2 regions of the Gottfriedia sp. S16(2024) genome follow, and region 2 is predicted to be linked to the other one. Evidence: predicted binding sites of a transcription regulator. Region 2 holds the regulator's gene; the other holds the start of a gene.

Region 1 (16,293 bases), 1.1 Mb from region 2:
CTGGTCATCAAGTTTTAGTTAAGGTTTCTGCGACTAGTATTAATCCGATTGATACAAAGATTAGAAAAGGGATTGTACCAAATGCGTTCCATCCTAATTTTCCGATGATTTTACATAGTGATTTTTCTGGTGAAGTTGTTGAAGTTGGTGAAAATGTTTCACGTTTTTCAGTTGGAGATTTTGTTTTCGGTTTAAATGTCTTTACTGGTGCTCTTTCAGATTATTTTTTAATAGAAGAATCAGTAATTGCTAAAGCTCCAAAGAATTTACCAGTTCAAGAAGCAGCAACTTTACCATTAACAGCTATTACTGCATGGGAGGCACTTTTTGAAAGAGGTAATTTAAAACAAGGTGATCATATTTTAATTCATGGCGGGGCAGGTGGTGTTGGTCATCTAGCTATCCAGTTGGCGAAAGCATTTGGAGCTACTGTCACGACAACAGTTTCATCGAAAGAAAAGGCTGATTTAGTTAAAAATCTAGGTGCAGACCATGTCATTAATTACAAGGAAGAGACCGTCCAAGAATATGTTAACCGCCTAACGGATGGGCAAGGATTTGATCTTGTTTTTGATACTGTTGGCAAAGAAAACCTAGATAAATCATTTATTGCAGTTAAACCAAAAGGTACTGTTTTAGCAATCGCAGCACGTTCGACGCATGATTTAACACTTTTACATAACAAATCTTTATCTTTACATGTAATTTTTATTCTGCTTACTCAAAAAACTGAGGAAGGGCGTAAAGAACATAGTACGATTTTAAATAAAATTGCTACTTTAGTTGAAGAAGGAAAGCTAAAACCGTTGATCAATCCAAAATCTTTTACATTTGATCAAGTGAAGGACGCTCATGATTACTTCGAAAATAATGAAGTACAATTTGGTAAAGTATTAATTGAAAATAAGTAAACTTTTTAAATCCCTTTTGCATATGCATGGGGATTTTTTTAAAAAAAATTTTTGAATGATTCCAGGTCTTATTAATGTGACTAAGTATTTAAGTTATTTTGTTCAAATTTCAAATAGCAATTTTAGATATTTTTGGATTTTGCACAGAATTGCACCAATCAATAAAAAAAAAGCCCAGATTTCTGAGCATTCTAGTTTTTAGAGCTATATTTTTATCTTTATTGTGGAGATTAGTTTTAATTATGATTTATACTTTTACGACTGTATAATGATTTAATACAGGTACCTTTGTATATACGTCACCTACATATTCCCATGTTCCGCTACCCATAACAGCTTTTCTATATTGCTTATATTTTTTAACTTCGATATCTTTATGAATTAACAGTTTAACTGCTTGTCCCTTATATGGAGATTTTACTACAACCCCAGTTCCACTAATAGTTCCCGGAGTTACCCCAAGGGAATAAGCACCATATGCAACGGTTATTGTAACTGTAACTTTACTTCCACCTTCTGACCAATAAAAACTTCCTGGTGAATGAAATATAGTCCCCTTTGGTGGTTGACCTGCAGCATAACCAATTTTGACTTTTTTTGCTGTTTGAGTTCCCGCTAGTTCATTTTTATATTCATACAATGGAGTTCTTGCTTTATTATTTTGTTGTTTTAATTGCAGTTGTTCTTCTCTATCAATTTCTTCTTGAGGTACAGGTATTACAAAAGCTTCTTGGCTTGTCTCATCAGTTGGAATTTCTTGTGCATTAATTGAAGTTGAAGATATTAAGATGCTTAAAAAGACTAGTAAACTTACTATTTTTTTCATAATCAAACTCCCTACTTTCATAATTTGTTTGGATATATGGGTTTGCATCAATCTGTTTAAAATAATAAGTCTTTTCATTTCTCATAATCTTGAATCCACTATTTTTATAAGTGATTTCTACTTTATTAAAAATCGAACTTTGTATAATATATTGGGATTCTGTTTTTCTTAAATAGGTTCCTTTATCTAATTTTCCATTACCTTGTAAATCTTCGTAATAATAATAAAATGTATAATCATTTTCTGGATCAAAGACGATTGATTCAAAAGGCAGTTCTTTGCATAAAAATGTACCTCTCAATAAAAATGTCTTATTTGGGGAATTACAACCACTAGTTAAAAATACCAATATAAATATAATGAGTATTTTTATCGTATTAAATTTTTTCATGAACTTATTTTTCTCCTGTAAAAAGACTTGTAATGTTTACTATTTACTAACTTAATAAGGGGAAAAGTTTACCTTTTCATTTTGCCGGCGTTAATTAATGTGTTAACTTATTTGTAATTTTTTTGAAAAAGTTAGAAGTATATACAAATAAGTTAAAGGGTAAATATTTTTTAGTAAAATTTAACAGAGCGCTCAATTGAATTTTACTAAATATTTCGAGAAATTTCACTTCAACAATTGAATAAATTGTGAAATTTATCACAAATGTAGAGTTCATGTGTTTTTCTTTACCTTTTTATTAATGAATACGGAAAGCTAATCGTTTTAAAGCAATAAACTTATGTAATGAATGGATTTATTTTTTGAAATCAATGAGCTAATCTTTCTCTTCTCATGGTAATTAGTCAATAGTGGTATATAATGGAAATATAATTCGTGGAATAAAGGATGTGAAAACGAGGTAGAAATTTTCTCCCTCTATTCAAATGAAAATAAAATTAATTATTGCTGATGATAATTCATTTATTAGAGAAGGTCTTAAAATCATATTGAGCTCTTATGAAGAGTTTGATGTATTAGAAACCGTAAATGATGGGAATGAAGCGTTCAAATATTGTCAAAATAATGAAGTAGATGTTGCGCTTTTAGATGTTCGAATGCCAAATATGAATGGTGTAGAAGCTACTAAGCATATTTCCGAGCAAACTAAAACGAAGCCACTTATTTTAACGACTTTTGATGATGATGAGTACATTATTGATGCTGTGAAAAATGGCGCAAAGGGCTATTTATTAAAAAATAATGAACCAGAACGAATTCGAGAAGCGATTAAAAGTGTTTATCATGGAAATACAGTCATGCAAGATTTAGTACTAGATAAAATTAGAACGAATTTAGCAAGTAATGTGAGTACAACAGATACGAAAATAGATACGAGTTTGTTTACCCAAAGAGAGTTAGATGTAATGGCACTAATTGCAAAAGGGTTTTCGAATAAGGAAATTTCTAAGCAAATTTTTATTTCTGAAGGAACAGTTGCTAATTATATTACTTCAATTCTTGGAAAAACAGGGCTAGAACATCGAACACAAATTGCTATTTTCTATATTACTGGGAAAGTAGACTAACGCGAAGGAGTTACATATGGAGCGTTGGATTATTTTAAATAAACTCTCTATTATCTTATATATAGCTTTAATTTGTATTCAAAATGAAATTCCTAATTTCTCTTGGGTACTTTTTGCATTACTTGTTTATTTTTGTTTGAATATTAGTCTTTATTTAATAAAAAATAGATCGTTGATAAAACTTTTACTAATCTTATCAATTTGTTTAATTGTCTATTCCAATTTAAAGATTCAGCCATTATTTCTTTTACTGCTGTCAGTGTCGATCTTAGAGCTCGTTTCTTTTTTTACTTCGAAAAAATGGATTGGTTGTTTTCTTGCATTACTTCCAATTTTCTACTTACCAAAGTCTTTACAGCCTATTTATGGATTAATTTCATTATTTAGTTTTATCGTCTTTTCGATTGTTAATTTGTATAACACCAGATTACAGTTTAAAGAAGATCAAATTGACAAGATGAGGAGTACGATTCAAAAGCTTTCAAAAAAGATAAATAACCATAATGAGTTTATCGAGCAATCGGAATATACCTTTAAATTGGAGGAACGAAATCGTATTTCTCAAGAAATACATGATAAAATTGGGCATTCAATGACTGGTGCGCTATATCAAATGGAAGCAGCTAAACATTTAATGAGTACTAATCAGGATAAAGCATTAGAATTGCTTCAAAATGCGATTAATATTTCTAAGGATGGAATTGAAAACATAAGACTCACTTTAAAAAATATGAAGCCTCCAACTGAACAAATGGGAATTCATCATATGAAATTATTCATAGATGAATTTTCTGCTAAGCATGATTTAAAAACATTGTTTGTCTATAAAGGAAACCTCGACCTTATTACACCAATTCAATGGAAAGTAATTCAAGAAAATGTAGTTGAGGCTTTAACAAATACGATGAAATATGCAGATGCTACAGAGGTTTCGATTGAAATACATGTCATGAATAAAATGATAAAAACAAATGTAAAAGACAATGGTAAAGGGAAAGTGAAAATTAAAAAAGGTTTAGGCATCATTGGGATGGAAGAGAGAACAGCGGCTATAAACGGGAAAATAATAGTTGATGGTTATGATGGTTTTTCAGTTACAACTTTGCTTCCAATCCAATAATTTCATCATGTGATATGAATTTCTATTAAGTCCATGATGATTTTGCCTAAATAAAAACATGAATATTCTCATGTAAAAAGGGTGAACTAATACACTGATATTAGTTCACCCTTTTGCTTATAATAGCATCATACACAAAGCTTAAGAGGTGAGAGGATGAAAGTTTTAGAGATAAAAAATTTAACTAAAAAGTTTGGGGATTTTATAGCAGTCGATAATATGTCTTTATCAATTGAAGAAGGAGAAATTTTTGGATTTCTTGGAGCAAATGGAGCAGGAAAAAGTACGACAATTAATATTATTTCAGGGCTACTTCGAAGTAATCAAGGTACTGTAGAAATCCTAGGTAAAAACAGTAAGAAGAATAGTAAGTTCGCAAAAATGAATATTGGAATGGTACCTCAGGACTTAGCTATTTATGAAGATTTAACTGCCTATGAAAATGTTAGATTTTTCGCTGGACTTTATGGTTTAAGAGGTTCGGAATTAAATGAAAGAGTAGAAGAAGCGCTACAATTTGTAGGGTTAGAAGATAAATTTAAGGAATATCCAAAAAATTTCTCTGGTGGAATGAAGAGAAGATTAAATATTGCGTGTGCAATTGCACACCGACCTAAGCTTATTATTATGGATGAACCAACTGTTGGGATTGATCCACATTCCCGAAATTATATTCTTAATAGTGTACGTAAGCTTAACGAAATGGGCTGTACAATCATTTATACGAGCCATTACATGGAAGAAGTTGAAGAAATATGCTCACGTATTTCAATTATTGACCATGGGAAAATCATCGCTGAAGGAACGAAAGAACAGCTTAAATCGATTATTACGAATACAAAGGATATACGAATTGAAGTTAAAACGACTGAAAACATTGATGTTACTGAGCTAAAAGCGATTAATGGCGTAGAGAATGTTCATATTTTAGATAATGTTATTACGATTACTTCAGATAATGGTGTGAATAATCTAAATAAAATCATTCAGCATTTTATAAATAATGAAATTGAAATCAGTTCATTACAGGAAAATGCTCCTAACTTAGAAACTGTTTTCCTTACATTAACCGGTCGAAATTTGCGTGATTAACTTCATGAAAAATTATTTAACAAGGAGGCAATTGACTTGAACATTTTTAATATTGCTTTCATGGAAATTAAGCGAGACTTTCGAGATGTAAGGACCTTATTTTTTATGTTAGCTTTTCCAATCATTTTAATGCTTGTTTTAGGTACTTCACTTTCAAATGCTTTTACAACATCCGTCCCGATTAAGGATGTGCATGTTTTATATAAAGATCAATCTACAACTGGTGAGTTTTCGAAGTATTTTAACGAATTAATTAAAGGTACGAAAAAGTCTGGGATTCATTTTAAAAAAGCGGCGAGTAATACAAATGGTGAGAAAGAAGTTAAACGAAATCATTATGATGGCTATATTTCTATTCAAGATAACGGAATTAAGCTTTATATAAATGAAGGAAACAGTGTTGAAGGTAGCGTTATTCAAGGAATGTTAACTTCTTTTGTAGATAAATATAATGTTGGAGTTGAAGTTGCAAAAATTGACCCAACTCAAGTTAAAGAAGTCTTTTTAGGTAATTCACATGACGATTATATTAAGGATACTTCCATTGCATCAAATAAACAGCCAGGTTCAATGGATTATTACGCGATTGCAATGACGACTATGATTGCTCTTTATGCTGCAATGTCTGCAAGTAAGTTGATTACTGGAGAAAGAATGAGAAAAACAGCTGATCGATTAATCGTTTCTCCTATTTCTAAATTTGAGATTTTTATAGGGAAAATACTTGGAAGTTTGGTTGCTAACTTTCTGTGCATTATTGTAGTTGTCTATTTCAGTAAATTCTTTTTTAAAGCTAACTGGGGTAGCCATCTATTATTAGTCTTTATTGTTTTACTAACGGAAGTTCTTCTATCAATTAGTTTAGGATTGGTTGTAAGCTATATTACGAAATCAAATGCATCATCTAGAGCAATTATCATGATTGTTGTGCAGTTATCTTCATTCTTTGGTGGAGCTTACTTTAAATTGGGCGATACTAGCGGGTTTTTAAAAATCATTACACATTTTTCCCCACTTACATGGGTTAATACTGCAATTACAAAAATTATTTATGCAAACGACTTGTCAGCTGCGATTCCTGCGCTTGTCTTTAATATAGGTTTTTCATTGTTATTCCTATTTCTTGCATCTATTTCTCTACAAAGAAGGGAGGGACTGTAAGATGCAGACAGTTTTTTGGCTAATTTCGAATACTTTAAGAGCTACTTTTAAAAATAAGAAAAATGTTATTATGTATATTTTAGTACCTCTAATTGGTATTTTTATTTCCTTTCTAGCTTATGGTGGTTCAAATAAAACGATTGTTCACGTTGGAGTTGTCAATGAGGATCATCAATATATTGCAAATGATACGATTATGTTTTTAGAACACTTAGATAACGTTCGTATTGAAATAATAAACACTTCTGATGCCAATGATAAACTTGCTTCAGGATCACTTGATTGTGTTATTTCGTTCCATGATGGCTTTACAGATAGTGTACGTTCTGGTAATCCAGATCATATTCAAATATCTTCTATAAAAGGTGCTCAAATTACGAGCTTTGTAAAATCTTATTTATACAATTATATCGATAATGTTTCGGCAATTAGTAAAGTGGCAAAAACAGACCAAACTAAATTTAATCAAATGTATTCCAACTACCAAAATGCAAGCTTCAAGGTAGCAACAAAAACATTATCAGATTCATCTCAGTCTGAAAATATGACGACATATAGTTTAGGCTTTTTGATTATGATTATGTTAATGTCTGCAGGGAATCTTTCTGAAATTATTTTAAAGGAAAAAGAAAATCGAATTTACTACAGACTTTTGTCAGCACCTATTAATGCTAGAAAATATATTTTCTCAAATGTTGTAGTAAATATGATTGTAATGACTATTCAAGTAATTATTACGCTTCTCTTTATGACTAAAGTGTTTCATATTGATATTCATATTCCGTTTTGGGAAGCGGCAATTGTTATGATGCTTTTTGCTTTGATCTCAGTAGGAATCTCATTAATGATTGTGGCGTTCTCAAATAGTTCAAAATCATCTGGAGCATTACAGAACTTAATCGTTGTTCCAACTGTCATGATCTCCGGTTGTTTCTGGCCAATTGAGATTATGCCATCATCAGTACAAAGAATTGCAGATTTTCTCCCTCAAAGATGGACGTTAGAGACTTTGGCTAAGTTGCAACAAGGAAGCAGTTTAGGAAGCTTATATTTAAACATTTTAATCCTTCTAGTTTTTGCGGCTGCATTTTTCTTAATTGCTATTTATAAGTTTAGTCGTAATAGTTCTACTAGAAATTTTGTGTAAGTTTGAAAAAATATAAAATGCTCAATAGAGAAAAAGGACATTAAATGAACATTTATTAAAAATGAAATTATCATTTTTTTGATGATCTATTAATGCTTTTAAATTTTAATATGTTTGACAATTTTATGATTCCAATAACACTAGTAAGTTTTTTTCAGAAGTTAAAAATAGTATGAGCTAATTTTTAGAAAAAAAAATTCAATTGATTAGTTTATTAATTAATGTTCGATATTAATTGACAAGGTTGTTTTTCAATAGCTAAAAAAATCCATCTCTTTTTAGAGATGGATTTTTTTAGCTATTTTATTAGTCCATTGAACTACAAATTTCAATAAAATGTCCGTCTGGATCTGCTACATATGCTACTGTTTGACCCCATGGCTTTGTAATTGGTTCTTTGATGATATTTACACCTTTTGTTCGTAAATCTTCTATTGTAGAATTCACATCATCAGTTACAAATCCGATTTCAAAGGTTTGAGAGGTTGCCTCAGTATATTTATAATTTAATCCAGTAAGCTCTTGAACATTGCTACGTTCAATCATAGCAAGTACGGTATTGCCTGTATCTAATTCTACATACGTACCATGATTTCCACGAATAGGAAGGCCTAAAGACTCAGTATAGAAAGTAAGAGATTTTTCTAGACTTGAAACATATAAAATTAAATACCTCATTTTCAACATTTCACTAACCTCCAGAATAGTTTAATCTCTTTTTCTTTCTACATAAATAAGGTTTTTACCTTCTTATATTGGTTTTTGCAAGTTCTTATTCAAACTGATAAGTATAGAATGATTCCTTCGCAAAAAATGATTTTAATCGATCATCGGGTATATCCTCAAATTTTTCGATTTTTACAACGTCTTTTAGCATCGCTTCTGTTTGAGAACGGTGTGCTTTCATTGTTCTTAGTTTCTGGGTTGCTACATCCATTACATCATTCACGATATCTGGTTTCCCTAATACTTCAAAACGTTCTTTTGTAATTGCAATACACCATACTGTTGGACGATCTTCTTCATCCATTCGTCGAACTGCTTCAACAGCAGCTCTTGCAGTTGCATCATGGTCGGGGTGGACACCATGTTCTGGATAAAAAGTAATTAATAATGTTGGCTGAATCTCGTCGATAATTTCCTTTATTGGATTAATTACATCCTCAGGGTTTTCGAATTCAATTGTTTTATCATGGAATCCGAGCATTCTTAAATCTTGGATTCCCATTTCTCTACAAGCGTCGATTAATTCGTTTTTACGTATTGTAGGAAGTGATTCTCTTGTTGCGAAAAATGGATTTCCCATATTTCGTCCCATTTCTCCTAAAGTTAAACAAGCGTATGTAACCGGAATCCCTTTATTTGTAAACTTAGAAATCGTTCCAGCAGCCCCAAAAGCTTCATCATCAGGGTGAGGGAACACAAGTAATACTTTTTCTTGTTTTTGACTCATTTTTAGTGCTCCTCTCTTAAAATGGCGTATAGCTTAAATGTATTGCGATTGCAAGCTTTCCATCCTCATTATGACCTGCTAGTAGGAGGCGACCTTGGTCATCAACTTCAAAATCAGTTAATCCTTCTGCAACAACCCAGCCTTCCTCAAGCTTTAGTCCGACACGGTATGGGTATTTGCCTGTGATCGTAGCACGGCTAATGATTACTTTCGTATTTCTGATAAAGGCATTTACTGTCATTACTTTTTCATTAAAGTGATTAGCATATGCACCATTTGTAGTTTCTAAATGTAAATAGACTGTTTGATTTATATAATTTTGAAGTGCTTCTTGGGCAGCACCAATTTCTAATTTTTGCATTTTCTCGTACCTCCTTTAAAAAGTATTATAATCCAACTTTCCCTAAATTGGTAATTTGTTGGCTTGTGATTTTGAACATAAAAAGATCCCTATCTAATTGGGTGATAGGGATTGGGGGGATGTGTATAACATGATTACTAAAATTTAACTGTTTAAATATTCAGTTAATTTATATTTAATATACATGATGGGAAAATATTCGTCAACCACTTTTGTTAAAAAAATTTAAAATATTCAAAAAATAAGAAAATGAGGTAATTAATGGTATCTTTTATTGATAAGATACATGACGAGAACTCGACAAAAAAGACGAGTTTTTGTGTAAAATAGTCAAATTTTTACTTGTTTTACCTTTTTTTTCTTTTCTAAAAAGATATTACTTGTTAAACTAGAGTAGAATAATATTTTTAAAGGGAGGTTTTTAACGTGAAGGCAGAAGCACGAAAGTTATATAATCCACAAAGAGAAGAATTAAACAAGCCTTCTCGTAATCAATTTCCGCAAACTCAAAAAAGAAAAACAATAAGAATCCATCGAATCATTTTGACAATATTATTTTTGTCTTTCATTGTCGTGTCTGGAATATATATGTTTAGTCAAAACAAGATCGCTTCGGCAAAGCAACATGAACTTTCAACATTACATGTCGAACAAAAAAAAGTGGCTAAAACTGAAAAAGATTTAAACAGACAGATTAGACTATTAAATGATCCGGATTTCATAGCAAACTATGCGCGTGATCAATACATGTTCTCTAAAAAAGGAGAAACAATCATCATCGTGCCGAAATCAAAAGATGAGATCAGCTCAAACTAACAATTAATTAAACTAAAAGATTCTCATATAAATGGGAATCTTTTTTCTATTTTTATTATAGAACTAACGTTCGTTTGGTGCAAGTTTAAAGTCGAACGTACAAACTCAAATAGGAAGAAGGGAATAGAATTTTTTAGTCTCTTTTACATTTTTCTCTTATAAACATACTCAATTTCTTATCCTTTTGTTGTCTATTTAGTTCTAATTACCCACGATTTCTACAAAATTTTTACTATTCTGAAAAATACATCTTTGTTATAATTTAAATAAGCTTAAATAAGGAGGATTAACATGAAAAAGTTCATTTACGTTTTTGCTATTTTAATTGTACAAGTAATTTTGACGTTCCTTGTTAGTGTTCTCTCGGATTCATCGGCTAGTAATATTGCTATTATGGTAGGATTCGTTACGACGGTCTTCCTTTATTGGAAAACAGCTAAAAAAGTAAGTTATACTCCATTGCAGCGGTATCAATGGTTGCGTGCTGCTGGATTAGAATTTAATGATTTACATAAAGATTTTCAAAGAAAAATTGCTATTAAAGCATCGTTAATTTATAGTTTTTCAGGTTTGGTTGTTACTTTGTATACATCACATATTTTATTATGAGGAATAGTCAAGAAAAAATGGACAAGCATGTTAATTGCTGTCCATTTTTGTTTTTTATTCTGATTCATGTTGTAGTCGTTTAATACGTCTTCTATATGCAAGTGATGAAACAAGAATACTTAATTCGTATATAACTAACAATGGTAAGCTTGTCATCATATCAGATACAAAATCAGGCGGTGAAATTGCTGTTCCGATAATAATAAGGATAAAATATGCAAATCGTCGAGTTTTTCTTAAAAATGCCGGTGATACGATTCCGATACTTGTTAAAAATAGTATAATGACTGGTAAATCAAAGAAAAACGCAAAAGGAACAACTAAGTTAAATAAGAAGCTAAAATAGCGTTCAGCTGTGAATGTAACTGTTACTAAGTCTTCTCCAATATCCTGTAAAAATTTTAAAACGTTTGGAAAGATGAAATAATAGCCAAATGCTAATCCACAAACGAACAATAAGAATAAAGCTGGTATGTAAAGCATTGTGCTTTTTCGTTCTTTTACATGCAAGGCCGGCTTTACAAACGCCCATATTTGGTAAGCTATGACAGGGATACTACACGCGATCGCGAACACCCCACCAATCATTAGATAAATCCAAAGGACATCACTTGGACCAAGCGCTAGAAGCTTTCCATGCAAATCTTGAACAAGGAAATTGAATATAGCTTTCGTATAATATAATCCAATCCCTAAAAAAATAACGAATGCAACAATAACTTTTATTATTCGATTTCGAAGTTCATCTAAATGGTCAATGACACTCATTTCTTTTTCTTGCATAATTTCCCCCAAAGCAAACTGTGAAAGTATTTTATTACACTTTAAAAAGTAAACTGGCTAGCGACGTCGATTACTTGATGTAGTAGCCAATTCTAGGAATAAAGTGTAAGTGCAACTACGTCTTTAGTCTTCGCCCAAAAGGCTTACAAACCGACTAGTTTTCTATAACACCTAAGCTTCCTATATTTTGTCAGAAAAAAGAACAATCGTCAATGAATATAAAGACATTAATTATTCTTAAATTACCATCATTTGCTAATATATTCATATGAAAACTAACCTTATCCGACTATAATAAAAGTATGAGTATGTAAGATAAGGAAGGTAAATATTTTGGATGGAAAAAGTCATGTAATTGTAGGATTATTTGCAACTGGTGTCACAATGTATGCAACAAAAAATGATTCTATGACCGTCCCACTTATAGTTGGTGCAATCAGTAGTTTAGCTCCTGATTTAGATCATCATAATAGTTCATTAACAAAAAAAGTTTCAATGCCGCTAAAAGTTCTTTTCAGCTTATTATTTTTAGCAGCTACATTATTTATTGTTGTGAAAACAGGGAAATTAATTTATTCTGGTTCATGGATTTATGCAGTAGGTATTCTCACATTATTTATTGTTTGTGTTAGCTGGTTACGGAATATAAAAACAATATTAATGTTAACAGGCATATTAATTGCAGTTATTGGTTGGTTTTTCTTTCATGGTTATTGGTCAATCTTTGCGCTTGGAGTATTTGTTGCTGTTTCTTCGAGATTAAAGCATCGTGGACCAACTCATTCCCTTTACTTTTTAGCTTTTTGGTGTGGAATTTGTTATTTGCTGCAAAAAGACTTAATGATAAATGGATTATGGTTAGCTGGTACAGTCGGTTATTTTTCGCACCTATTAGCGGATCAGTTGTTTACAAAACAAAGTATTAAGTGGTTATAGGCCTCTTTAATTATCACATTTTTTTATTAAAATAATCCATACTAAGAAAGATGTGATGATGAAAGAAGGGTCAATATTGAAAAAAATAAATTCTCTAATATCAATGTGGATTTTGTTTTTTATGCTTGCTTTGTCAATCCCGGTTGATGCAAGTAGTAATACATATAACCATCAACGTATTAAGGTGAATACTAATTCTTTTGTTTTTAGCAAACAACCATCAACGCATCTTGCCATTAGGAGATCGTATCGTTCTAATAGAAGTTATCGACCAACAGCACCTAGGTCGAGTTATCGATCTTATAGAAGTCCTGGAAGGAATTTTTTAGGGTATGCAGGTGCATTTGGGTTAGGCTCTCTTTTTGGCTCGATGCTAAACCCGTTTGGTGGCTACTATGGTGGTCAGCACTTTGGTTTTTCATTTTTTGGATTACTATTAGATTTTTTAGTGATAGTAGTGATTATTTGGTTTATTAAGAAAATCTTTCGTAGAAACCGATATTAATTTTTTCCCTTCGAGGTGACTTGTGAAAATCTATTTTGATGAACAAGATGTTGCCAATGCAATTTGTGTATATGTGGCTGATTTAGAAGGAATACGCCCAGAAAGTGTGCAAATTGAGTTTCAATTTGATGAAGATGTTGGGGTAAGTTGTCAAGTTTCGGCCAATCATCTGAACGTATTGTATGGTGAGCAACAAATATCAGACGCAATTGGTTTTTACTTAGAAGAGATTCATCGTTTTTCATCCTATGCAATGGAAATCATTATTGGTTTTGATGAAGAAGTTGGAATTACGAGTGAAATATCATTTATCTATTCATAAAACCCGAGAGAGAACTGGACGTTCTTTCTCGGGTTTTTTCGATTGCTTAGGCATAATTCGTTACGTATTCGTAAACAATATCTTGTACTAATTCATATAATTCACGATCATCATTTAATTGTTCGGTAACGATTTGATCGTACAGTTTATCTAGCATATCAGCTGTAATCCACTGTTCGTGTTCTCCTCTATATTGCATTAACGCTCGTTTAATCATCTGCTTTACAAACTGTCCATCCACTTTTAGTTTCCTCCCTTAAGCTAACTTTAGTATAGCTAAAATTTTGTATTGTTCCTAATGAAAAAATTTTATTGAAATCGAACGTATATTCGTTTAATATATGTTTATAATAAAAATAAGAACATTAGTTCTGCTATTTTTTGGAAAATCGGAGTGATATGTATGAGCATTTGTTATGAAGAGTTACCACATCATCGGATATTATGCATCGATATGAAGAGCTTTTATGCAAGTTGTTCTGCGGTCATGCTCGAATTAGATCCATTAGAATGTTATTTAGCAGTTGTTGGAGATGTAGAGAGAGAAGGAAGTATCGTCCTTGCAGCTTCCCCACGATTAAAAAAGGAATTTGGGATTAAAACGGGATCAAGGGTTTTTGAAATACCGAAAGATCCGCGAATTAAAATTGTAAATCCTTCAATGTCAAAATATCTAGAAATCTCAACAAACATAGTAAAGTTATTAAATGAATTTGTACCCTTAGAGGATTTACATGTATACAGTGTTGATGAATGTTTTTTAAAGGTGGATGGAGTGAAGAGATTATGGGGTGATGCATGGGAGATTGCCGAAAAAATTCGTACTGAAATTATGGCACGATTTCAATTACCTTGTTCGATTGGGATTGGACCGAACATGCTTTTGTCGAAGCTGTGCTTAGATTTAGAAGGAAAAAAAGATGGGATAGCGGAGTGGACTTATGAAGATGTAGAAAAAAAACTATGGCAGGTGAGTCCTCTTAGTGAAATGTGGGGAATCGGTAAAAGAACCGAACGAACTTTAAATGCAATGGGTATTTTTACAGTAGGACAGTTAGCGAAATATCCTCTTCATTTGCTGGAGAAAAAATTCGGGGTGATGGGAAATCAACTATATCATCATGCGTGGGGAGTAGATCTGTCTGAGCTAGGTGCGCCAATAATGAATGGACAGATTAGTTTTGGTAAAAGCCAAATATTAATGAGAGATTATACGAAAGTCGAAGAAATTAAGTTTGTTATTCGTGAAATGTGTGAAGAGGTTGCACGCCGAACTCGTAATGCTAAGAAGGCAGGACGTACGATTACATTAGGAATTGGATATAGTCGTGAAGAATTCGGTGGAGGATTTTCCCATGCTTTTACAATGGATGAACCTACAAATATTACTTCAGATTTGTATGAAATCTGTACAAAATTATTTGATCGATATTATGAAGGGAAGACAGTTCGGCAAATTCTCATTTCTCTTTCGAATATTGTAAGTGACGAAATCATGCAGTTAAATTTGTTTGACCAGAAAAAACCTCAAAAGCGTAATTTAGGATATGTGATGGACGCAGTCCGAAAAAAATACGGATCATCTTCGCTCCTCTGGGCTGTTTCTTATGCAGAAGGAGGAACAGCACTTGCCCGAAGCAAGCTGGTAGGTGGACATAAAGGGTAAAAGATTTCCTTTCGTCCTTTTCTCCCTGCAGGTGAAAACCACTAGTTCTACCTAAGATAAAATGAGAAAAAAGGAGAAGAATGCCGATGATACGTGACCGTGGCACGATTAAATGGACGTCAATGATGTTACCAGAACATGTAAAAATGCTTCGTGATTGGAAAGTATCACAAAATTATGAACAACAAAAAGATGTAGATGAACAACTATTAGAGGAAATGAACCGTCATCTTCAACAGGCAATTCACGAAGATGAAAGTGTACAAATTACTTATTATAAAGATCACTATCACCATAATGTAAAAGGAAAAATAGGGAAAATTAATTTACACCAAAATAGGCTATCCATTTATGAAGAACAAGCTGGATATATGGAGCTGTTATTAAGTGATATTGTGGACGTGAAAATTGGATCTTGAAAATCAAAAAAAATAATGAACCGTTAACGAAAACTCCCTCTTTTTTAAGTACATATACATCGAAAGGGGGAGTTGAAAATGGCACAAATTGCTACTCAACAACTAACATTGTATGTAAATTTACATGCAGGAAAAGACGCACAAGGAAAAATCATGATCAAGAGGAAGGCATATAAAAATGTCCGAGTTGATGTTGATTTAGTGAAGCTAAGTGAAATTGGCAATGCTTTAGCATCATTGCAAGATCTACCGTTAGTAGAACTAGAAGTATTAAGCAATGGACTACTTTTAAACAGTCTATAAAAAAGGAGGAAAGCGACATGATTCAAACATTAGAACTTAAATTTTTAAATGAAAACGAAAAGGTCGTTACGCTAACAGTAGACAATCCAACCATTCCAGTTAATCCAACATTAATCAATCAAGTAATGGATAAAATTGTAGCAAACAACGTATTCACTTCTACAAGTGGAATTGTCGTAGCAAAACAAGGCGCACGCTTGGTTGGTAAGGAGATTATTGAGATAGAGTTATAGGCTTTATTATGGTTAGAAAATGAGTTTTGTAGGCAGTCCAAAGACCTTCTGAAATGCAGAAGGTCTTTTTTTGCGTTATAATAATAGAGAATGAAATCATAAAATAGAAATA
Region 2 (16,293 bases):
TACTTTAACATCAACACCTGTTGAGCTAGAGTGGAATTGGAAAGGTAATGTCGTACCACCTGCTACAGTGATGTAAGGACTTGCTGCTGGGAAATCAGCTGTCAGTTTAAATACTTTATCTGTACCTCTAGTTTCATCATAAGCACCTGCATCACCAGCTGCTGCAAACATCGAAATACCTTGTGCTGCTGCTTGCATAAATAGTTGATTAAATGTATCTTCGTACTCTGGTGCTTCCATTTGTTGCTGTACGTATGAATCAATACTCAATTCACTTGAACCCCAACTTACTGAAATTTGTTTTGCTACATTATCATTAATTGCATTTGAAAATGCATCTACAAATCCAGTATCTGAGTTTGGACCTACATACACATTCATATTTGCATTAGGAGCAATTGCACCTGATTGCTGAACATCTAAAGTAGTTTCTTCATAGCCATCCCATCCAGAACCGCCATCTACTTCAGTTACTTTAATACGGTTAGGCTTTGTTTGAATCCCCATATTATCCCAGAATTTATAAGCATCATCTGTATTAAATTCTGCTAAGGTTACAATACCGATTGTTTGGCCAGCACCATCTGCGCCCTTTTTATAAAGTGGATTAACATTGTAATGACTTTGTAAATCCTGTGGTGTTAAACTAAGAGGACCAGTTGGTACATCCTTATTATCAATAATTGTTGGTTGTTTAACAGCTCTTGATTCTAAATTTGAATAATTATTTAAACCTAAAATACATAAAATATTATCTGAAATTACTTTTGGTAAAGTTGGCTTCTTTTTAGTAGAGTGAATTTTTTTTCCTTTATAACTAGCATTTTCTAATTCTACATTTAATGCTTTGTTTAATTGAGCTACTGTTCCTGTTGCTGTAATTGTTAAATTATTTGCATGTACATCAGCTTTAATACCATATGATTGCAGGTAAGACGTAACGGAATGGATATAAGCTGGATTTGGTGCATATTTAGCTTTGAATTCATCAACACTTAAATATTTACGATAATGAGGAGAATATGGTGTAACTGTTTCTTTTATATATTTTTCTAACGCATCTTTGTTTTGAAGTTTCAAAACAAAATCGATTGATAAAGTAGTATTAGGATCCATGTCTCCAAAATAGTTAGTTCCGTCTAGTACAGCAGCCCCTGTCCCTTGGGCTACTTCCTTATTTACTTGTGCAGCTACTTTAAAGGTTGGTGCATTAACTAATAATAAAGAACTTGCCGCTGCTACTGTCATTAATGGTTTTTTCCAGTTTTTCAAAGCATATTCCTCCTTGTTGAGTACGTCTAACTTCAATATCGAAAGACTAGTATAGTAGAATAACAATTTAATATCCTTTAATTTTTTATTTAAATTCAAAAATACTAAATCTATTCTCTGTTATCGATTATAATTCTCGAAATAATCTAACAAAAGAAATATTATTCGATACAAATAGCTAAAAACTACCATTTTTCGAACAATTACAACAAATATCGTAATATTTTTAGTAATATTTTCCTTTTTTAAATTTACTTTAATTAAACCAAATTAGAAAAAGTTTATTAAGTTTTTAATATTAATTATTTCATCTAATCAAATTTTAATTATTATAAAATAATTATTTTTAAATTTTTTAGTATATTTCAGTAAAATTCCCCACTTAAACACTAAAACGCTAGTGCATTCTAAAATACATATGTTAATCAGTGATTACTAGAATAATTTTAGGCATCAAACTAATGACAATCGCATTTGATCTATTAATCAGTACTTTATGGTTTTATTAATTATGGGTTAATTTTTATTAATATCCTTTTGAATATAGTTCCAAATAAAAAAGTAGCTAGAAAATCCAGCTACTTTTTCATTACTCGGCCAATAATAACGACCCTTTATTTTGTAATAGATACATATTATAGTATAATCCTTGTTTTGCAAGAAGCTGTTGATGGTTACCTTCTTCTACGATTTTTCCTTTGTGCAATACATATATGCAATCAACATCTTGAATTGTTGATAAACGATGAGCGATGATAACCGTAGTTCTACCTTTTCTCATCTCAGTTAAAGCTTCTTGAATTGCTTCTTCTGTTTCACTATCAATATTTGCAGTTGCTTCATCTAAAATAAGAATAGTAGGTTTAGCTGCGATCGTTCTAGCAAACGTGATTAATTGGCGCTGACCACTTGATAATGTTGAACCTCTTTCAACAACTGCCTCATCATAACCATTTGGTAATTTTTCAATAAATTCATTCGCTCTTACTAATTCGGATGCTTCTTTAATTTCGCTCTCAGTTATTTTGTTATTATACATAGATATATTCCCTTTTATATCTCCAACAAATAAATAAGGATCTTGTAAAACTAATCCGATATTAGAACGTAATTCACTTTCTTCAAATGTTGATAGTTTTTGTTCATCAATCTGAATTTCTCCGTCTTTCACATCGTAAAAACGTAATAATAAATTCATGATTGTTGACTTACCACTTCCTGTATGACCAACAAAGGCCACCGATTGACCAGGTTTAACTGAAAATGAAATATCATGAATTACATTATGCACCCCGTCATATGCAAATGTAACATTTTTAAAATCAATACTTCCTTCTTTTACTTTTGGTAAGTCAGTTCCTACTTTAGTAGGAGCTTTTTGTTCTTCATCCATTAAGTCAAATACTCTAGATGAAGATACGACAGCTTGCTGTAATAAAGATAATTTCATCATCATTTGCGTGATTGGTTCAAAAAATCTTTCTAAATAACTTACAAATGCATAGACTGTACCAATCTCGACTGGATTACTAAAAGAAGTAATTCCAAAGAAGCTAAGAACAAACATTATACCAATTGTATAAATTAAATCTGTTGCTGGTCTTAAAAACAGAGAATCTAATCGTATAGTTTTTACACCTGCATTATAGTGAGATTTATTAACTCCCTCAAATTCATTTTGTAATCTTTTTTGTTGGTTAAATGCTTGTATGATCGACATACCTTGTAAGTGTTCGTTCAATTTAGCATTTAAATTACTTAACTGCCCTCTAGTTTCCATAAAAAATGGAAAACTCTTTTTTCGATAGGTTAATATAATAAAATAAACAATTACAACTAACCCTACACAAATCGTTGCTAATTTAGCGTCTAATGAGTACATCGCAATAATGATTCCCACTAAAAAGACAATTTGCTGGATAAAAGTTGCCAGCACACTAACATAAAAATCTTTTATAGCTTCTGTATCATTTGTAATTCTTGATACAATACTTCCAATTGGCGTTTTATCAAAAAACGAAAATGCTAATGAATGTACATGCTCATAAACTTTCATTCTTATATCTTGAACAACTTTAAAAGCAATTTGTTGAAACATTAAAAGCTGTAAATATGATAAAACAATTTTTCCGAGTGTTATTGCAACGTAAATAGAAAATAACGTTATGATTGTATCTTTTGGAAAATACCTCTTCATTAAATGATCATCTAGAAATCTTTTAACTAAAATTGGACCATACATTTCACATGCTGTTGCAAGGAATAAGAAAATAAATGCAAAAGTCAGTAAAACTTTATATTTTTTTAGAAATGAAAGAAGACGTATTAAATCTTTTTTCTGCCTTGAAGCATCGATTTCAATCTCCTGATTCATTTTATCTCCCTCCTTGCTCTACTAGTTCTTCTAGTTGTTGTCTTTCAAACATTTCTTTGTACCAACCATCAATTTGAACTAATTCGTCATGTTTACCTCGTTGAATAATTCTTCCTTCGTCTAAAACGATGATTAAATCACTATGCATGACTGCACTCATACGATGAGAAGTAATAAATGTTGTTTTCCCACTTCTTTCATCCTTTAAAGAGTGTAATATTTTTTCCTCTGTTTTCGCATCCACTGCAGATAAACAGTCGTCTAATATTAAAATATTAGGGTTTTTAATTAAAGATCTAGCGATTGAAATTCTTTGTTTCTGACCACCGGATAATGAGACTCCTCTTTCTCCTACAATCGTGTCGTAGCCTAACGGGAATTCTAAAATATCTGCATGAATATTAGCAATCTCGGCAGCTTTATATACTGTTTCGATTGAAGAATCAATTTGACTAAATGCAATATTTTCCTTAACTGATGAAGAAAATAAGAAATGTTCTTGAGGTACATAACCAATATGTGATCTTAGAGATAATAAAGTTGTATCTTTAATATCTAAATCGCCAACTGAAATACTCCCGTTAACTACTTCATATTCTCTCAATAAAAGTTTTAAAAGAGTTGTTTTTCCTTGACCAGTTTTACCAACTATTCCAATTGTTTGACCTTCTTGAACATTAAAATAAATGTCCTTTAATTCAAAATTTGATTCTTGATTAAACTTAAATGAATCAATTGAATAAGTTATTTCACCCATCGGAAGTTTTTCTAATGCATTTTTTTTATTTTGAATTTCAGGTTCAACACTCAATAAAGAACGTATTCGATCATAAGAAGCGCGGCCTCTTTCGACAATATTGAATAACCATCCAATTGCAAGCATTGGCCATATTAATATTCCTAAATAAGTAACAAATGTAATTAATTGCCCAACAGTAATATCATCTGCAATAACTAATCGAGAACCATAAACAACCGCAATAATATAGCAAATCGAAACGACCAACATGATTGTTGGATCAAAAAGTGCATCAATTCTAGCAACTCTCATATTGTATTTCACTACTAAATCTGCTTGATTTTTAAAAGCGGTTACATCTTCTTTTGTTTGCCCTAAACTTCTGATAACCTTTAAACCACTCATACTTTCTTGAACTTTATTATTTAATTCTGAAAATGATTCTTGTGCTAAATGAAAACGTTGATGTAATAATTTACCATAATACTGAGTCAAAATGGCCATAACAGGTAATGGCAATAGACTAATAAGCGTTAACTTCCAACTTATTGATACTGCCATCATAATTAATACCGATCCACCTAAAATAATAGAATCAACAAAAGTTAAGATACCTGCCCCTGCTGTCTCGCGTACTGCTTGAACATCGTTTGTTGCGTGAGCCATTAAATCTCCAATTCTATTTTTTTGATAAAACGATGGAGACATTTTTGAAAAATGATTATATAAATCATCCCTAAGCTGTCTAGCTAATTTTAAAGAAGAACCAAATATTAATCTCCTCCACCAATATCGAAATGCATAAAGAAGTAACCCATTAATAAAAATTAAACCTACCCAAAAAAGTAAGTTTTTACTATTAAGTGAGTTTTTTATCATTTCATCAATTACATAACCAATAACTTTCGGAGGTAGTAGCTCTAAAATTGCAACGATTACTAAAAGAGATATTCCCCATACATAGCTTCTTTTTTCTTGTTTGAAAAACCAAAACAAATCTTTAAAAACTGACATTCCTTCACCCCCGCAATGCTGATTAACTAATTTTAAAATATTTAGAAAACTCAAAACAATGTTCATTATAACATAAAGTTTAAATGTTTTTTAATAATTTGCTCATTTAAAAAGGTTGTTAATTTTCGGTATATCCCAAAGTTATGCAACTCAATAAAGATTAACCGGAATGAAAATTGAAATAAGTATACATAATAATCAAAACGTTCTAAAGAAAATAGTTTATTACAGAACTTGAATAGAAAAATAAAGGATGAAATTGATAAATTTTAAAAAAACAATTAATGGTTGTTCTCTCTAGAGTTCTAAATAGTTCGTATTCATTAAAGGCTTCGATCATTAATGGGAGCCTTTTAATTATGTTAATTTAACACACAAAAACCACTTTCCATTGTTTCATTATCCAATAGAAAGTGGTTTCACTTTTACTTATTATTTTATGAACTAAATGTTTTCACATTTTTTATGAAGGATTCATACTTTAGTGTTCTTCCATTCTCTGGCACAGTTAATCTCCCCTGAACAATAAATCAAATCTATTGCCAAACCTCAATCATTGCATCGGTGTTCGCTTTTAAATTATTGTACGCTTTTGCAGAAACCTTTTTCGAAGCATTTTCATTATCTAGAAAACCTTTAAAATCTTTAATATGTTTGACAACCTTATCCGCAGAGCCTTTCTTTTCAAATTGTTCTACTGAATTCAAATGTGCCTTCAATGCTTGCGCAGATCCTGCTTTGAAAGCTCCCGCATTTTCAAAGCTATCGATCATAGAACTTACACTTGTTGCATTTAGATTGTTCAGCACAAGATTGTTATCGGTAGCGCTTTTATTTGAGTCTGTTTCTGAAGTTGCCGTAAAGTTAATATTGGCTGGAGCTGTCATACCTTTAGGGATTTTCACATAAACAGGTACATCAACTGTTTTACCCGGTTCAACTGCTACAACTTTGTTTTCAAGTTGAACTGTCCAATTATCACCTGCAGAAGCGTTAACACGAATAAGATCCTTTGCTTCACCAGTATTAGTAACATTAAAATGATAAACTGCCACTTTGCCCGCTACAGCCGGTTGTAAAGTGCCAGCGCTTACATTTACCCCGCGTTTATAGGCACCTGAGCCCTCCGTGTTACGTACGGCAACCTGGTAATGTAGTACACCGTCATTGCCTTTGTACTTCCCTAAAATATAGAATTGTAGTTTATTGTATGGATCGATGTACTCACTGACAACATCGTCTTGGCTAATAGAACCATCGAATTTACCGCCAACCAAACTTGCCCCATTCCCTGCATGGAATAAAGAATCCAGGGCTTGACGTGGGTCACCTTTTGTAACCGATACTGTTGTACCGTCAGGCTTTGTAAAGTCCTTCAGTCTGATATCTTCTGGATGTGAATCAACTGGCCAAATGAACGGTGCAGTTTCTGCATTTTTCGTTTTTGAAATCAATACACCTGAATCGGCCGCAAAGGAATCCGCACCAACTCGGTCTACAACTTCTAGAGTGTAGTTATTGTACTTAGCGTTGTTTACGTTACCGATCATATCGTTACGCCAATCACCGCTTAGGTAATTGCTTGGTGTTAAATCGCTCATACTGATGTTGATTCCGTGAAGTCCAGTTCGACCAAATTTACTGCCAATTGGTACTTCGCGTGCGATAATATCCGCAAACACAGGTCCAGATTCTTTTAATTCATCACGGTTGAGCTGCAGGACTTCATCATTGGATAGGAATCCCTGTTTCATTTTATTTCGAAGCGTATGTGGTGCTGGTAACGAAGATCCAAGGGTTGCCGGAATCATCCAGCGTGTATGCGTTCCACCTGGACCATTAAATGACCCACGACTCATCGTTTCCCAATAACCCGAGTAGGTTCGAGGGTCTAGAGCTGCATTATTATAGTTATCGCCCAGTCCCTTAAGGTGACCAAATTCATGAGCAAATGTTGACATGCCATCACTTTCACCTTGAATCGAAACACGAATCGATTTGCCATTTAATGTTGCACTCGATGCAGCAGACCAAATAGATTTTGCTGCAAACCATGAAGTCCAAGGTACATAACGAGTTTTTGCCCAGTTTAGCATATTCTCAAATCCAGTTAAATTCTTCGGTGGCCCAAATTCAGCAGGCACCGAGTTCTGATTCATAAACTTCATTTCTCCCAGTTCTTGCCAAACGGTTGATTCATCATAGCCAGCATGTACAATGAACGCAAAGTCATAGTTTTTTCCTGATGCGACTATGTCTGCTGTTGCTGCATTTATACCATCCTGGAAGAGATTCCCTGTTTTATAATTACCTGGCAGTGAACCAGGATTAAAACTGTCAAGACCATATTGAAATTCGTATTTATCCAAGCGATAAGGACCGTAAGAATCAAGGGTTACGCCCCATTTTCCATATGAGTTCTCTTTCCAAAAGCCATCGATTGTCTGATAATGATTTAGCTCACTTGGAACATTCAAGTAATTTGTCCAAAATTCCCCGAGTTTTTCGCGAGGAACGGCATTGACTTGAGGATTACCGATAGGATCTTTCCCCTTAGGCAAGGTCAAAATAAAATCCTGACCTGGAAAATCGACCAAGATCAAAGCTCCTTTAAGGTTTGATTCCGGTTGAATACTCTTATCAGTACTCCAATTTACACCAGGGACTGGTTTATAATCATTCCAGGTCATATCGTCTGGATTCACCCATGACTGAGGATCCACTGGTCCGGGCATTTTATCAAGCCCTGGCTCAGCAGCGAATGCGGATGTTGAATACATCGAAATCATTAAAGTGGTCGATAATGCAGCAATCTTATTTCTACGCTTCAAAATGATTCTCCTCTCATTTGTACACTATAATTTATGTAGCTTTCGTTTTTGAATTTGCCCTATCGATTATGTAAAGTTATCATTTCTTTTTTTTGCTTCTATATCGTCACCTCCTGAATCAAGCTAAAAGCCTACTTGTATCCCCCTTTCATGCAATTTACTAATTAATAGAATTCATTGCTAGTTTACGAGAATTTATAAAATGATAAAAAACTATAAAATATTTAATAATTTATTAACAATTCTAAGCTTTTAATAATGAGTATTTTGACAAATTTTGAAAATACCGCAAACTTTTTTATCGACTTTCTCTTTCATATAACTTGTTAAATAGTTAGAAATCGACGTATTAAACAATTTTATTTCGAAGTATTTGTCAACTGTTTATGGATTTTGACATGTTCTGTATAAAAATATTTGTTCTAAAAAAACATACGAATGTATTAATGATTAAAGAATTGCAAGATAAACAGAATTCTTCTAAATACAAAATTTAAGAAAAAGATATAAAAAAACACCAACTTTTCGCGAAAGCCGGTGTTTTTAAATTTTAATTTTTCCCTTTAACTTCTTTTGGTAATCACAAAAATTTTCTCTAAAAACATAAAAAACCACTTGCCCATTGGTTAATTCCAACAGAATAAGTGGTTTTAGATTGTATAATGATTCATGATTTAAATAATTACAAATTCTTGGTGTAGGATTCACTTAAAAGAACTGCTTCCAGAAAGAATATGTTCAATATTTATTTCAAAACAAGCTATAAAGCCTTATATTTTAAAAGGATTTATTATTTTGTTTGGTTGTTCATAGCCTTCATCATTTGGTTAATTTTCTTTTGTGAAGGTTTTTGTCCCATTTGAGCCATCATTACTTTTAACATTTGTTCATTAATTGGTGGATTTTTCTTTAAGTAGTTCATTGTATATTGACGAGCTATGAAAAATCCAATCGCAACACCTGCAATTAATGCTAAGATGCCGACTAGAAAGTATACCCACATTTTATTGCTTCCTCCTTAAAATCATCTAGAAACAATTTTACTAAAACTAACCAGTTTATACAAGAGCAAACTGCAATTTAATCGTTTTAAATATACTTTTGATAGGCGATAGGTCTTAGCCAGCCAAATCGCTGATCCTTCACATCTATTGCAATGAATGTTGAACGAAATTTTCTTAATAGCTCAAAGAATATTGTTTCTGCCTCTAATGATCCTTCTGCATATAAAATAAGTTCGTGAGGATAAAGTTTTAGCTGAGCTTTTGCACCATCAACAAGTTCGAGAAGATACTCTCCAGTTTCCTCATAAAAGTAGATCTGTTGAGAATCAAATTTGCGAATAAATGTATGTAGCTCGAATAATGGTATTGGTTCTGTTATATATTCTAATTGTTTTTCGATTATTTTCCTTAGTTCAATCGATGAATAATAATACTCATATACTAGTTGATATATTTTATGCTCTTTTCCATAAAATTCTATAGACAGTGGTTCTCGAATTAAAAAAATTTTATATTCCCTCATATCTTGTCCACTCCCAACAACTATCTGTAAGGAAGATTATATAAAATTCCATTCAAAATATTTGTCATTTTTAAGGAGTGAAAATCAACTAGTTTTGTCGAAAAATCTTTAATAAAGCATTATATTGAAAAAAGGTTTAGGAAATAGGAAAAGAATTTAAAATTCTTTCCCTACTTTTCCCATCTTTACCTTTATTGTAATACTTTTTTTGCTGCTGAAACGACATGATCAACAGTAAATCCGAATTTTTCCATTAATAAGTTACCTGGAGCAGATGCACCAAATGTATCGATTGAAATTACTTCTCCATCGAATCCTACATATTTATGCCAGCCGAATGAAGAACCCATTTCTACTGCTACTCTTTTCGTAACTTCTTTTGGTAATACTGATTGTTTATATTCTGCAGATTGCTTTTCAAATAAGTCCATTGAAGGCATCGAAACAACCGATGCAGAAATTCCTTCTGCCGCTAATTTTTCTTGTGCTCCAACTGCTAATTGTACTTCACTACCTGCTGCAATTAATACAACATCGATTTTATCTTGTTTCGCAGGAGAAAGAACGTAAGCTCCTTTTGAAACTTTATTATAAATATCAGTAGTAGTACCCTCTAAAGTAGGTAAATCTTGACGAGACAATACTAACATTGTAGGAGCATCTTTAGCTTCTACTGCCACTTTCCATGCTGCAGAACTTTCATTTCCGTCTGCTGGACGAATTACATTAAGATTAGGCATTGATCTGAATGCTGCTAGTTGCTCAACTGGTTCATGAGTAGGTCCGTCTTCACCAACTGCGATACTATCATGTGTAAATACATAAGTAACAGGTAAATTCATTAAAGCAGCTAAGCGAATTGCTGGTTTTAAGTAATCAGAGAAAACAAAGAATGTTGCGCCAAACGCATGAACTCCACCATGTAGAGCCATACCATTTAATGCTGCACCCATTGCAAATTCACGTACACCGAACCAAATATTTCGTCCATCGTAGCTTTCTCTCGTAAAGTCACCTTTACCATTCATATACGTTTTATTAGATCCAGCTAAGTCTGCAGACCCACCAAAGAAACTAGGTAATACGTTTGCGATAGCGTTAATTGCTTCACCTGAAGATGAACGAGACGCAATTTTTTTACCTACTTCATATTTAGGTAATGCTGTTTCTAAATCTACAGTAATCTTACCTTCAATCGCATTCTTTAATTGAGCTGCTAATTCAGGATATTTTTCTTCGTATTTAGCAAAAGTAGCATTCCACTCAGCTTCTTTCTTTTCCCCAGCTTCAACAATTACTTTATTAAAATGTGCATACACTTCTTCTGGTACGTAGAATGCATTTTCATAACCCCAAGCATACGCTTGTTTCGTTAAAATCGTTTCTTCTTTTCCTAATGGCTCACCGTGAGATTTTGATTTACCAGATTTATTCGGAGAACCGTAACCGATTGTTGTTTTCACTTCAATTAGAGTTGGTTTTGATAATTCTTCTTGTGCTTTTTGGATCGCTGCAGTAATTTCATCTAAGTTATTTCCATCTTCTACTCGAATAACTTGCCATCCATAAGCTTTAAAGCGGTCTTCTACGCTTTCAGAGAATGAGCGATTTAATTCTCCGTCTAATGAAATATCATTTGAATCATAAAGAACTACTAAGCGTCCTAATTGTAAATGTCCCGCTAATGAAGCTGCCTCTGCTGAAACACCTTCCATTAAATCTCCATCACCACAAATTGAGTATGTAAAGTGGTCAACTACATTTAAGTCTTCTTTATTATATGTACCTGCTAAATGACGCTCTGCTAAAGCCATCCCAACAGCCATCGCAATACCTTGTCCTAATGGACCTGTTGTAGCTTCAACACCATGTGTATGTCCATATTCAGGATGTCCTGGAGTGTTGCTACCCCATTGACGGAAGTTTTTAATATCTTCAATCGAAACTTCGTAGCCTGATAAATGTAACATACTATATAGTAACATTGAACCATGGCCTGCTGATAACACAAATCGGTCTCTGTTAAACCATTTTGAATTTTTTGGGTTATGATTCATAAATTTTGCAAACAATGCATATGCCATCGGTGCAGCGCCCATTGGCATTCCTGGGTGACCAGAATTTGATTTCTCGATTGCATCAATTGATAATGTACGAATCGTATTAATTGCTAATTGTTCAATATTATTAGACATAAATTTCGCTCCTTTAGCTTATTCATAGATATTATCATATAATTTACCATGATTTATTACAATAACTAACACTTAGTTTTGACATTTTTAACAAATTCTTTCCAAGAAATAGAAAAAAGCAGAATATTCTACTGCTTTTATTTGTTATTATTTACAAAATATGAAATTTTATATTGTTAAATCTTTTTTAATGTAAATTTCTTTTACGCATTGCTTTTTCATATTTTAACTTTGCAGGAGTAATATCATTCCCTTTTTCATCAACAATTTTAAGTGAAGTTAATTCATCCATCATTCGAGAACGGAAATCTGCTAAATATTCTTTTCTTAATTGATCTTGTTCAGCTTTCTCTTCAGGATTTAACCCTGCTTCTTTTGCTTTTTTTGATAATTCATTTATTCTATCTAAAGTTTTTTTAGTAACCATTAGTAACCTCTCCTTTATTTATATCTTATCTATTCATTGTTAGTTCCATCACTTTTATAATCAGACGATTAAATAGATGTCTTTCTTGACAAAAAGTCTGACGAAAAGCGGAGTAAAGAGCACTCCCTTAGCAGGCTATGCATCGAAGAAATCGATCGTTCGTTAGAGTCTGATATTCTATTCAATGTATCTCATCTTACAATAAATTGCATTAGCTTTCAATATTGGAGATTTCTTTCACATGTTCATTATACCTTCTATTGACAGTTGCTTTTGAAACGTTATATCCAAATCCTTTTAAGGTAGCTGCAATTTCTTCAAATGTTAGGTCGTTTTGACGTAATCTTACAATTTCGGAAATCGGTAATTCCAACTTATCTCTACCACCTGCGTTTACACTACCTTCTAAGTTTTTTTGAGGCTTATACCCGTTTTCAACCGCCTTTCTCATACCTCTTTTTATTTTCATATTATGAATTTTCCGTTGATATTCCTCTACAATACTTAAAATTTCTAAAACCATTTCATCGCTTTCACTTAATTGAAATTGTCCATTTTGAGAAGAAGTAAATAATTTTATCCCTTCCCTTTTTAAAAAATGTAATAAAGCGATTCTTGCATGACCTCTGCCTAATCGTGTTTCATCTTGTATTAATAAAGCATCAACTTGGTGCTCTTTTATAATTTGAAATAGTTGGAAAAGTCCTTCTCTTTCTACTTCATAACCACTGGCCTGTTCGCCTATTGTTTCTAGAATACACATTCCCATCCGCTCACCTAATTCGGTTAGTTCACTCATTTGTCTTTGTAGTGATGTTTCTTGTGAATCCTTTGCTGTACTTACTCTCGCGTAAATTATTGCATTCATTAACTGTTCCCTCCATACGAACATGAAAACTACTTTAATAAAAAATAGAACTAACGTTTGTATATCATATCCTATCATGATATAATGAAAAAAATAAAGAGGAACGTATTATCTACTTTATAGGCAAGGGGGAAATTCAAATGAACAAACTATCGAAAAGGCAAGCAGAAATTTTAGCTTATATTAAAGACGAAGTAAAAATTAAAGGTTATCCACCTTCAGTTCGAGAGATTGCTGAGGCTGTTGGTTTAGCTTCAAGCTCTACAGTGCATGGTCATTTAGAGAGACTAGAACAAAAAGGCTATATTCGAAGAGACCCTACGAAACCGCGTGCAATCGAGATTCTTGGCGATACAACTACGGTTGTGAATGAAGTACAAGCATCATACTCTGAAATCTATAACGATATTATTAACATTCCTGTAATCGGTAAAGTAACTGCCGGGATTCCAATTACTGCAGTCGAAAACGTAGAAGAATATTTCCCTTTACCGACTTCTGTTGCTCCATCTAACGAACAAGTTTTTATGTTACGTGTAGAAGGAGATAGTATGATCAATGCTGGTATTATGAATGGCGATCTTGTAATCGTAAAAAAACAATTCACTGCTGAAAATGGAGAAATTGTAGTTGCCATGACTGAAGATAGTGAAGCTACCGTAAAGCGCTTCTATAAAGAAAGCGACCATTTTAGACTTCAACCCGAAAATGATGCTCTGTTTCCAATTTTATTAAAACAAGTATCAATTTTAGGAAAAGTAATAGGAGTTTATCGTACATATCATTAAACCTTTTAAGAGCAATGACATATTTATGTGATTGCTTTTTATTTTTAATAAGCATATTCAAACTACACTAACTTATAATTTAAGGGAGTTTTTTTAGTGAGTAAACTCGAGTGGAGAAAAAGTTTAAAAGAAATTTATTTACCAAAAAGTAAGCCTAGTAAAATTAATATACCAGCCTTTAAATATATAACGATTGAAGGCAAAGGGAATCCAAATAATGAATTATTTAAAGAAAATGTAGAAGCACTTTATACTTTAGCATATGCAATTAAAATGTTGCCTAAAAAAGGGATAGTTCAAGAAGGTTACTTTGATTACACAGTCTTCCCTCTTGAAGGAGTATGGGATTTAGATGAAGAAGGCCGAAAACTAGACTATTTAAACAAAGAACATCTTCTATATAAATTAATGATTAGACAACCTGACTTTGTTTCAGAAGATTTAACATACATCATTTTAGATCAACTTAAACAAAAAAAGAAAAATCCACTGTTAGCAAACGTAAAACTCGAATCGATTACTGAAGGCTTATGTGTTCAAACCATGCATATCGGAAGTTATGATGACGAACCACGAACTTTTAAATTAATGGAAGAGTTCTGCACGGAGAATAATCTACAAAGAGTTCAAAAAACACATAAGGAAATCTATATTTCTGATGCAAGAAAAACTCAACCTGATAAATTGAAAACTGTTTTAAGGTTTCAAGTGGAAGAACGATAGACAAAACTAAAAGAGCTTGGATTTTCCAAGCTCTAGACTTACAATTAGTTACCTGTAACATATCACTTTTAAATTAAGCAGTTTATCATTCACTATAACTTTCAAAACACTTCTCTAAATCATCTCTAAATGCAATTGCTAAATAATTATCGATTATATTTCTAGTAATAGGTGATTGAAATACTTGACTCTTATATGCCCCACCATCATATTCAATTATATCAATCTTATTTTCAACCTGTTCATTTTGCACTTCATCAAAATATTTAATACTAACTACTACTCCAGAGTCATCAATCGTAATTAATAACTCTCTTTGATTTAATAAGACCTCAATCAAACTATCTTTATCAATCATAATATCAAATTCACCATTCGAAACTTCAATTTCCTTTTTTAAAGACTCCTTTAAATCTGCAAAATAAGATTCAAATTTTTCACACATCTTACTGTATGCCATATTTTCTGTAACAGTTTCTTTATATATTGCTTTTGTTTTTAAGATGAATTCCCTTTTAAAATCCATATTTCCACTCCTTGTAATGATATAATTGGAGCATTTATATATTATTACTATTCATCATGCATTGAAAAATAGAATAACAGGAAGAATGTATTTAAATTTTTTTTAAATTGATTAGCCTAAAGTAACAGACTAATTATTCTGTCAGGACTTCTTACACACTTTTTCTTAATTATTGTAAATAATATTACACTTTTTAAATTAATCTATGAAATGATTATAAGATTGAGAATCAGATGAGATTACATTTGAATTGAAGATGGGTAATTGGAAGTGGTTAATGATATTTGGGGTAATAAAATTATTTTTATTCTTGTTTAAAAAATTAATGCCGAAAATATCGTTTAATCTATTAATTTAACATAAATAATTTCAGGATCCCCTTCATCCAAATTATCGATAAGTCCACTTTCAATATATCCTAAAGATTGAAATACTTTTTGCATTTGGATATTTGATTTATTTGTAGATGAAAATAATTTCTTTTCTGAAAAAACTTCAACATATTTCATGAGATTTTTTGCTATACCAAGCCTCCTCATGTTTGGTGAAACAATTATTAAATCAATAAATAAATGGCCAAAGAAAAATTTATGATAAATCATAAAACCTACTAAACTTCCATTCAATTCACAAACTGTACATCGATTTTCTTCAATCGATAGTTTAATTTGATTTTTCCTCATTCGGCTTCCAATAATTTGTGAATCCAGAATTACGATTGATTCACAATCATTCAGATCCGCATTTCTAATTCCCACTTTCGTTCTCCTTTTCTAAAGATAGTTATAGTTAACCTTTTCTATAAAATACTTTCAAACCCTTTTATGTATTATGTTTAATGTTAATAAACCTGTATTTAAAATCATACAGGTTCACTTAATAAACAATTCAATATTTTATAGATTTGTTGGATTGAAAATTTTCCCCCATGTTTTTATCCCAACAATTCCATCAACTACTAAATCATTTTTTCTTTGAAATTCTTTAACTGCATTTTCAGTTAGGTTTC

Evidence for each region. Region 2 encodes LexA, which represses DNA repair genes until DNA is damaged. Its sites were predicted from a motif close to CGAACATATGTTCG; they were not measured.
Region 1: a site for LexA is predicted at 13,880-13,893, ahead of AB1282_RS21800 (Y-family DNA polymerase). Genes of this name have one in related genera too.

What each region holds. Positions count from the first base shown of each region.
Region 1 is NZ_JBFLUO010000001.1:4,538,136-4,554,428, reverse strand. Features, by position in the region: gene AB1282_RS21890 (zinc-dependent alcohol dehydrogenase family protein) at 1-911, shown strand, start outside; gene AB1282_RS21885 (hypothetical protein) at 1,159-1,737, opposite strand; gene AB1282_RS21880 (hypothetical protein) at 1,676-2,128, opposite strand; gene AB1282_RS21875 (response regulator transcription factor) at 2,614-3,255, shown strand; gene AB1282_RS21870 (sensor histidine kinase) at 3,272-4,375, shown strand; gene AB1282_RS21865 (ABC transporter ATP-binding protein) at 4,532-5,467, shown strand; gene AB1282_RS21860 (ABC transporter permease) at 5,504-6,628, shown strand; gene AB1282_RS21855 (ABC transporter permease) at 6,630-7,775, shown strand; gene AB1282_RS21850 (VOC family protein) at 8,082-8,462, opposite strand; gene bshB2 (bacillithiol biosynthesis deacetylase BshB2) at 8,548-9,228, opposite strand; gene AB1282_RS21840 (YojF family protein) at 9,245-9,589, opposite strand; gene AB1282_RS21835 (FtsB family cell division protein) at 10,016-10,405, shown strand; gene AB1282_RS21830 (hypothetical protein) at 10,697-11,014, shown strand; gene tatC (twin-arginine translocase subunit TatC) at 11,069-11,797, opposite strand; gene AB1282_RS21820 (metal-dependent hydrolase) at 12,131-12,733, shown strand; gene AB1282_RS21815 (hypothetical protein) at 12,855-13,238, shown strand; gene AB1282_RS21810 (DUF2653 family protein) at 13,261-13,560, shown strand; gene AB1282_RS21805 (YqzH family protein) at 13,607-13,801, opposite strand; gene AB1282_RS21800 (Y-family DNA polymerase) at 13,964-15,226, shown strand; gene AB1282_RS21795 (YolD-like family protein) at 15,313-15,645, shown strand; gene AB1282_RS21790 (DUF1659 domain-containing protein) at 15,724-15,948, shown strand; gene AB1282_RS21785 (DUF2922 domain-containing protein) at 15,966-16,181, shown strand.
Region 2 is NZ_JBFLUO010000001.1:3,400,278-3,416,570, reverse strand. Features, by position in the region: gene AB1282_RS16055 (S53 family peptidase) at 1-1,272, opposite strand, end outside; gene AB1282_RS16050 (ABC transporter ATP-binding protein) at 1,862-3,646, opposite strand; gene AB1282_RS16045 (ABC transporter transmembrane domain-containing protein) at 3,648-5,399, opposite strand; gene AB1282_RS16040 (FIMAH domain-containing protein) at 5,936-7,558, opposite strand; gene AB1282_RS16035 (YneF family protein) at 9,021-9,233, opposite strand; gene sirA (sporulation inhibitor of replication protein SirA) at 9,320-9,757, opposite strand; gene tkt (transketolase) at 9,949-11,952, opposite strand; gene AB1282_RS16020 (DUF896 domain-containing protein) at 12,140-12,379, opposite strand; gene AB1282_RS16015 (YneB family resolvase-like protein) at 12,591-13,247, opposite strand; gene lexA (transcriptional repressor LexA) at 13,388-14,035, shown strand; gene AB1282_RS16005 (GyrI-like domain-containing protein) at 14,132-14,758, shown strand; gene AB1282_RS16000 (hypothetical protein) at 14,844-15,284, opposite strand; gene AB1282_RS15995 (GNAT family N-acetyltransferase) at 15,626-16,042, opposite strand; gene AB1282_RS15990 (glucosaminidase domain-containing protein) at 16,181-16,293, opposite strand, start outside.